2 regions of the Pseudoalteromonas sp. MelDa3 genome follow, and region 1 is predicted to be linked to the other one. Evidence: predicted binding sites of a transcription regulator. Region 1 holds the regulator's gene; the other holds the start of a gene.
The links. Region 1 encodes sigma-54, which starts transcription at its own class of promoters, with help from an activator protein. Its sites were predicted from a motif close to GTTGGCACGNNNNTNGNNT; they were not measured.
Positions count from the first base shown of each region.

Region 2: CXF89_RS04510 (EF-hand domain-containing protein) is a predicted target of sigma-54. The motif match lies at 1,529-1,547, and genes of this name have one in related genera.

Region 1 is NZ_PJBR01000007.1:114,165-118,659, forward strand. Features, by position in the region: gene rapZ (RNase adapter RapZ) at 1-533, opposite strand, end outside; gene ptsN (PTS IIA-like nitrogen regulatory protein PtsN) at 552-1,004, opposite strand; gene hpf (ribosome hibernation promoting factor) at 1,009-1,296, opposite strand; gene CXF89_RS02425 (RNA polymerase factor sigma-54) at 1,323-2,822, opposite strand; gene lptB (LPS export ABC transporter ATP-binding protein) at 2,892-3,617, opposite strand; gene lptA (lipopolysaccharide transport periplasmic protein LptA) at 3,614-4,159, opposite strand; gene lptC (LPS export ABC transporter periplasmic protein LptC) at 4,149-4,495, opposite strand, start outside.
Region 2 is NZ_PJBR01000012.1:4,385-8,879, forward strand. Features, by position in the region: gene CXF89_RS04505 (sensor histidine kinase) at 1-1,252, opposite strand, end outside; gene CXF89_RS04510 (EF-hand domain-containing protein) at 1,583-1,816, shown strand; gene CXF89_RS04515 (EF-hand domain-containing protein) at 1,841-2,068, shown strand; gene CXF89_RS04520 (EF-hand domain-containing protein) at 2,256-2,492, shown strand; gene CXF89_RS04525 (EF-hand domain-containing protein) at 2,502-2,738, shown strand; gene CXF89_RS04530 (energy transducer TonB) at 2,796-3,248, opposite strand; gene CXF89_RS04535 (amidohydrolase) at 3,421-4,495, shown strand, end outside.

The DNA.
Region 1 (4,495 bases):
TCAGCTTCTTTTGGTATGCCGTGTTTAAAACCAAACGATTCAAACGTGACAATCAGTTGCTTATCTTTTTTACCTAAAATCTTTTCACGAATAGATTCAGCAAGTTGATGAACGCTTAAATCAGTCGTATCTATCATAAAGTCGGCGCGGGTGATTAATACATCAAGTAATTCTTTTTCTTTTTTGATGGCTAAATCAAGAGGCAACGAGTCAATTGATAGTGGGTGTAATCTACGAGTTTCAGAAAAACGTTTGATCAATGTTTGATCGTCGCTATCTAAATAAAATAACGTAGGTTTTGCAAAGCCAGGCAAGTATTCAAGAATATCGTTAAATTCATCTTGTTGTTTAGGGATGTTCCGCACATCAATGCTAACAGCAATTTTATCGTAGCTATCAGACACACTGCGAACTAATGAAGGAAGCAAGTTAACTGGAATATTATCTACGCAATAATAACCTAAATCTTCTACAACGCGTAAAGCAACCGACTTTCCAGAACCAGAACGGCCGCTTATGATAATTAACTCCATTTAACACCCTTTATAAAACTATGATTGATTGACAATAACTTGGTAAAGCTCAGCATCTGATTTTGCACTGCGTAACTGTTTACAAAAATCTTTGTTGTTTAGTTTATCAGCAATAGTTGCTAGAGTCTTTAAGTGCTGCTGGTTATCGCCATCTGGTACGATGAGTGCGACGAAAATATCAACAGGGCGATTATCGATTGCATCAAAATTTATTGGAGTTTCGCTAACGAGTACTAAAGCCAAAGGCTCTTCTGCACCGCTCATTCTTCCATGAGGAATGGCAATGCCACGCCCTATACCTGTACTACCCAATTTTTCTCTGCTCATTAAAGCATTAAGAATATCTTGTTGCGGTAAATACGGAAGTTTGTCGTGAGCAAGTTCGCTAATGAACTCTAAAATTCTTTTTTTGCTATTAAAAAGGACCGCAGCTTTGCTGCAGTCCTGGCATATAAGTGAGCTTAATTTCATCATATTAGTGTCGAGCAAGCTTCTCTTTGTGTTTAATTACTTGTCGATCGAGCTTGTCGATCAACGAGTCAATGGCGGCATACATATCTTGATGTTCTGTAGAGGCAAATAACTCAGCACCGCTTACGTGTATGGTGGCTTCTGCTTTTTGATTTAATTTTTCTACATCGAGAATGACATGAACATTATTAATATGATCAGAGTGTCTTTCTAGCTTCGCAAATTTGGTATTAATATAGTCTCTTAGTGAATCGGTTAATTCTACGTGACGACCAGTTAAGTTTAGTTGCATAAGCATTACCCTCTTTTTTTTGCGTCTTAAATCAAACTTTTACGTTGATTTGACGGTGGAATAGCCAGAGATTCGCGGTATTTTGCGATTGTACGTCTCGCTACTTTAATTCCTTGCTCAGCCAATATATCCGCTATTTTGCTATCACTCAATGGTTTTGCTGAGTTTTCTGCTGCGATTAATTTTCGGATAAGCGCACGGATTGCTGTAGATGAACATTCACCACCGTTTTCGGTGCTTACATGGCTTGAGAAAAAATATTTAAGCTCAAATATACCACGGGGTGTGTGCATATACTTTTGGGTTGTTACGCGCGAAATTGTTGATTCGTGCATTTCTACCATTTCAGCAACATCATTTAAAACCATTGGTTTCATGGCTTCAGGACCGTGTTCAAAAAAGCCTTGTTGTTGCTTAACAATACAATTTGTTACTTTTAATAGCGTGTCGTTTCTACTTTCTAAGCTTTTAATAAACCATTTAGCTTCTTGTAAATGCGAGCGAATAAACTGGCTGTCACCACTGGATTTTACAGTGCGAGACATTGCCGCGTATTGGCTATTAACACGAATTTTAGGCATGCTGTCTGGGTTTAACTCAACAACCCAGCGGCCTTTAATTTTTTTAACTGACACATCAGGAATAACATACTCAGATTCTTCTCTTACAATAGTATCTGCAGGTTTAGGGCTAAGAGTATGTATTAATGTCATTACTTCCTTAAGCTCTTCTTCTTTGAGCTTAGTTTTCTTCATTAATGTACGATAGTCACGAGCAGCTAATAAATCAATATGCTCGGTTAAAATCATTTTTGTTTCATTAATGTAAGGTGTTTCTTTATCAAACTGGTTAAGCTGAATACACAAACACTCTTGTAAACTACGTGCAGCAATACCAACAGGATCAAACAGTTGGATGCGTTTTAATACAGCTTCAATTTCATCAAGTTCGACTTCGTTATCATCTTCGTTTTCTTGATTAAAGCTTTCTAAAATCTCTTCGCAGCTTAGTGTTAAAATACCTGAATCATCGACGGCTTCTACAATCGCAATAGCAATAGCTTCGTCTGTAGGGCTAAATGGCGTTAGTTGTAACTGCCACATTAAATACTCATGGAGCGTTTCAGTAGAGGCGCCTTGGTATATTGATTCGTCTTCAGGCATCGGACCCGATGATGCTGCTGGGGCGGCACTCATGTACTCATCCCAACTAACATCCATAGCCATGTCGTCACTTAGCGTGTCTTTTGCAAGTGCTTCACCACTATCTTGTTCGTATTCACTTGGAGCATCATCGGCAGATGCGCTAACAGTTATGTCATCTGTATCTGCTTTTTGCTCGTTTTTACCTGCAGCGTCTTCTGAATAGTCTGCTTCTTCAACCTCTAATAGCGGGTTGCTGTCGAGAGCTTCTTGTATTTCTTGCTGGAGATCCAATGTACTGAGTTGCAACAAACGAATAGCTTGTTGCAGCTGTGGAGTCATTGTAAGTTGCTGGCCCATGCGCAGCTGTAGTGATTGCCTCATGTATCTCTAACAATCCTTTTATGTTGTTATAATTAATACTAGCAGATGCTTAAAGACATGGCGTAAATGTTACAGCCTAAATTGCTCGCCTAAGTAAACATCGCGTACTGTTTTATCATTTAATACGTGTTCTGGAGTACCTGATGCAATCAGCTCCCCATGAGAAACAATGTAGGCTTTTTCACAAACATCAAGGGTTTCTCTTACGTTATGATCGGTAATTAATACACCAATCCCACGATTTTTAAGATGTTCTATTATTTTCTTTATGTCTAATACCGAAATCGGGTCAACACCTGCAAATGGTTCATCCAGTAATATAAATTTAGGATCTGCTGCCAGCGCACGTGCTATTTCAACACGACGACGTTCGCCTCCTGACAATGCCATACCTTGGCTATCACGAATGTGTTGTATGCTAAATTCATCTAATAATTTATCGAGAGTGTCTTCTCTAGCTTGTTTATTTAACTCTTTGCGCGTTTCTAAAATGGCCATTAAGTTTTGATAAACAGTCAGCTTTCTGAATATTGAAGACTCTTGCGGTAAGTAGCCAATGCCTAATCTAGCACGACTATGCATAGGTAAAAGAGTAATATCGTTATCGTCTATCGATATTTTACCTTTGTCGCTAGGTACAAGTCCTACTATCATATAAAACGTGGTGGTTTTACCTGCACCGTTAGGGCCAAGTAAGCCAACAATACTGCCAGCTTTGACTTCAAGGCCGACGTTTTTTACAACTTCACGGCCTTTATAGCTCTTTGCTAATAGTTCAGCTTTTAATGTACTCATGGTTGACCTTTGTCGCTTTTTTTACTTTTTTTAGTCTCGATTGGCACTAAAATTGTGTGAACGCGGTCAGTTGAGTTTTCATCTTTTTCGGCACTGATTAGCTGCTGCTCTATATCGTAGGTAATGCTTTTAGCATTTATTTTTTGTCCCGCTTGCGATACTTGTGCATTACCAACAAGCGTTAAAAAACGCTTAGATACATCATAACGTACTTCGTCAGCACTGGCGCTCATAGTCGTGCCATCTGATTGCTTTTCTTCAAAGTACGCAGGGCTACCTGTAGCAATTAATAATTGTTTATTATCACCAAGTTCATCGCGTTTATGTACTTCTAAGCGGTCGGCTGTGATACGGCGATTACCGTGAATAATTTCAACGTTTTTCTCAAAAATCCCGACATTAGCTTTTAATTGACCTTCTTGCTTATCGGCGCTTATTGAAATTTGATTTGCAGCCGGTTGCGTATTTTGCTCTGCAGCACTACTATTAAACGCTAGTATAAGTGTAGGAATAATAAGTGATTTTAATATTTTATTGGTCATAATATATGGTTCGCGTATGGTTAATTAGTTTTATCACTTCGGTTTTTAAGTCGGCTTCTAGGCCTTTACCAGTGATTTTTAAATTGGGTCCAGTGATGATAACGGGTTGCTCCGAACGCATTGTTAATAGCTTTATATCTACCTGAATATTATCAGCATTGATTTTGTCTATCATGGCGTTATCGGTTAAGTTTTTGGCAACCACATTGCCTTCTAAAATTAATTGTTTGTCTTCGTATAATGTTGCTTCGTCTGCATTTATTTGCCACGTTTGCTTTTCGTTATATAAAGTAAAAATAGGTTTTTCAAAAAACGTAAAACCTAATTGTTGATATA
Region 2 (4,495 bases), on a different contig from region 1:
CTTTAATACCGCACCCTTTATCAAGCACACCAATGCAAAGTTGGTTTTGCTCAAGTGCTAAATTAATAGTAACGCTTTGCTTATCTTGTGAAAATTTTAAGCCATTTGAAATAAGCTGAATTAAAATCATCTCAATAAGCTCACTAGGTAAAGCAAGCTGTTTATTAGGTAAGTTATTTTGCCATTGCAGAGCTTGCTGACGCGCACTTAAGCGATGTTCAAAATGGCTATTAATTTTATTAATAAGATAGCTAAACTCAACTTCGCTTAGGCTGTCTTTACTGGTGCGAATAGCATTATAACTCAGCAGGCTGTCAATCATTGTACGAAGGCGCACCATAGATTGGCTAATAAGCTCAAGCACTGCTTTTTGCTCAGCAGTAACTGGGCCTACTATTTCATCAGTTAGTAAATCAGTGCCTTCGACCATTGAAGCAAGCGGCGTTTTTAGCTCATGGGTAACATGGCGTAAAAAAGTATCTTTTTGCTGCTCAAGCATGTGAAGTTGCTCTTGCACCCATTGGAGTTTTTCTCCTAGCTCAACTAGCTCAGCGGAGCCTTTCACAGATATTTTTTGCTGCCAATGTCCCTGCCCTAGCTTATCAATAACCGTAGTTAACCCTTTTAGTCGCCCACTTATACGCCATAAAAAACCACCACCAACAATTAAAGTAAGCGGAATAAGTGCCACCAGCCAGTTTATAAATGAAGTTTGTAGGCTTGTAAGCTCATTTTGGTTATTGGTAATTTGCGCTTCATTTTTATCACGTAACCATAAAGTAAGCTCAGCAACTAAATCGCTCACTGGCACAAATAGCTCCGCTTGCTGTTGTTTTTTCTCAACAAGCTCTACATGCGCTGTTTGTAAGGTGGCATATAAGCGTTGCCATTGGTGGGTGTAATCTTTAACCGTGTTTACAAATTTAAGTTCATCAATACTTTGCAGGGATGATTGCCATTTATCGACAATGAGCTTATCTAACGATTCGCTTTTTAATACCCAGTTTTGCCTAGTGGCGCGCTCAAGGCTGTTGAGTTCTTGTTTTAGAGTATTGAACGATTTGGTAACTTGGTAGTTGTTACTCACGATACTTTGAGTCACTGCTAATTGCTTGTTAAGCGCATTTAAAAATACAATCACCACTATAGAAAGCGGGAGTAACGAAAGCAGCATACTCATTGCAAATTGCCCAATTAAATTAGGCCGCCAGTTAAGCATTGCATGGTATTTTTTAGCTATGGTTGCTGGCATTTCGTTTAGTCCTTTTAAGTTAAGCGTTCTATTATTAAGTGCTTACCTTATACACTAGCTGAACCAGCAATTATATTTAATACGATTAACAGCCAGCGCTACAAAAACAATGTGTCGCCAAATAGAGACAACGTAAACCATTGATTTTTAAACCCTACCTTTAATCTCACTACATAGTGTTGCAAAAGGTACACAAAAATTACAATAAACCCCGTAAAAACTTCTCACCCCCTTTAAGTTAAAAATATAAACACCTGAAAATTAACAATAATTATTTTTGGCATCATTTTTGTAATAGGAGTAATAACTTTAATCAATAAGGAAATAATTATGAACAAACGCATTTTAGTAATTTCATCATTACTGGCTTTAGGCTTTTTAGGCGCTAACGCACACGCAATGGACGTTCACGCGACTTTTAACGAGCTTGATAAAGACAGTAACGGCACATTAAGTGAAGCCGAAGCAGGTGAAGATGCCGTGTTACACGAGAATTTTTTACAAATTGATACTAATCAAGATGGGCAATTGTCGCTAGATGAATTCAAAAAATTTATTCAATAAACTCATTTAATAAGGAACGTGATTATGAAACAACTTATAGCCGCTTTTTCATTAATGTTTTTAGCAATTAGTGCCACCGTAATTGCATCGCCAACAAACGTGCGCTTTGCCCATTTAGATAAAGATATGGATGGACAAATATCAATTGTAGAAGCTAAGGAAGACAAGGAAGTAATGAGACAATTTGCCGACTTAGATGAAGACGGTGATGAAAAAGTCTCAAAAAAAGAATTTGAAAGCTTTAAGCCTTAATGAGTAATTACTGATTAAGCTTTACTTAAGCTTGTTACAAGTAAACTGAATTTAAAAGCATTTGCCATAATCCCTGAGGGAGTGTGTAAAAGGATTTAATGTTGGGAGTTAAATTACGGCAAGTGCTTTTTTCCTTTTTACTTTATTTTAGCCACGAACTTTTAATACATCTTTTGGAAGGAAGACCATGAAGATACTTTCCCTTGTTATAAGCATTTTAATGCTATTAAGTTTTGATGCCGCGGCACTTGATGTAAAGCAGCGCTTTGATCACCTAGATAGTGATAAAAGTGGCTATTTAACACACGACGAACTTGATCCCCAACCACAACTTTTAAACACCTTTGTAAAATGGGACAAAAACCAAGATAACCAAATTTCGCTAGTCGAATTTAAAAGTTATCTAACTAACAACCTTTACTAAGTGATTTGTATGAAAAGTATTAGCTATATAACGCTGCTGGCGTTTAGTATTTTTAGCGCATCTAGTTTTGCCGCAAGTAACGACATTGCAAAGCAATTTAAAAAGCTAGACAGGAATAAAGACGGTTTTTTATCACGTTCAGAAACCGCTATAGACCCGGCTTTGTGGTCACGGTTTTCAAGCTACGACAGTGACAAAGACGGTAAATTAGCATTAAATGAATATGGCTTATATGCAAGTAAGTAGTTTTATAGCTAGGTAAACAAGCACCTAGCTTATTATATTTATATCTATTAATTACGTTCAGGCTTTATTTTTAGAACAATGCGCCAAATACTCTGCATCAGTAGGTTTTGGGCTCACCATAAAATCCATTTTGAGATAAGTTAGAATAGATTGCTTACTCGTATTTTCAGTTGTCGCTTTCCAGCGCCATAAACCCACAGCAGCTGCCGCGTTATTATCAAACACGCCCTCAGGGTAAGACGAGATAACCTTATACCCTTGGGCTTCACCTTGTGAATTAATTAACATAGCAAGCTCAACACAACCTGAAATACTTTTCTTTGCAGCTTCTATCGGATATCGCGGCTCTACTCTTTTAACAACATCCCAGTATTCACCGGCCTTACTTCGCAGTTCAGGACTCGATAAATCAATAAAACTCTGCATTTCATCGCTTACTTGTTTATCAGACGTTGAACTACAGGCTGTTAGCATCATACTCAAGGGGAGTAATAAATAGAGAGCTTTCATAGCATTTCCTTATGCTTTATTGATTGTTTTACATACTAAATAATTACATCAATTACCTATTTTGTAAACAGTTAATATAGAGAAAAGCCTTAAAATGAGGTCTATCAATTCATTGGTATTATAAAATCAAGTTTGTTAATGTAAGTAAATTAACAATAAAAATTAAGTAACTATGCCACTCAAAAAAATAATCAAACCACTCATACTAGCCAGCCTTTGCGCTAGTTCTAGTTACACTCTCGCACAAACAAAAGTAATTTATAACGCCAATGGTTATACCCCTTTATACAAAGGTGAAGTACAGCAGTTTTCTACCCTCGTTATTAAAAATGGCAAGGTAGTTAAGCTCGGTAGCGAAACACTTAAAGATAGCTACCCAGATGCCAAGCTAATTGACGCGCACGGTAATACCTTATTACCTGGCTTAATTGATGCTCATGGGCACGTTATTGGCCTTGGCGACAATTTATCGCAACTTGACGTACGCGGCGCAACATCGGTTGATGAAGTAACAAATAAACTAAAAGTATTTGCCGATAACAAACAAGGTTGGATTATTGGGCGAGGTTGGAACCAAGAGCTTTGGGCTGATACACGCTTTCCTACAGCTAAAAATTTAGACAAAGTAGTGAGCGATCGACCGGTGGTTCTTTCGCGGGTTGATAGTCACGCCATTTGGGTTAATTCAAAAGCGCTCGAACTTGCTGGTATTAACGCCCAAACAAAAGCGCCTGAAGGCGGTGAAATAATTAAAGACGAATTTGGCAATCCTACGGGTATTTTTGTAGATAAAGCAGAATCGCTAATTACCCAGCATATGCCAGCCCCTTCAAAGCAAGATATAAGTGACTCACTAGATGCAGCAGGTAAGCATTTATTAAGTTTAGGCATTACCTCTACTCACGATGCAGGTATTGATAAAGCCACATGGGAGGTTTACAAAGAGCGCGGCGACCTTGGTAATTTACCGCTACGTATTGTGGCAATGTTAAGTGGTGCAAGCCCTGATTTAGATACAATGTTAAAGGCAGGCCGATACCACGACAAAAATGACTTTATGGAAATTCGCAGTGTTAAAGTTTACGCCGATGGCGCACTTGGCTCTCGCGGAGCCGCTCTGATTGAAGAATACGCAGACAGACCTGGTCACCATGGTTTAATGCTTGAAACACAAGAAAAACTCGAAGCGCTCTTTACACAAAGCTTTAAAAGCGGCTTTAGCGCAAATACCCACGCAATTGGCGATA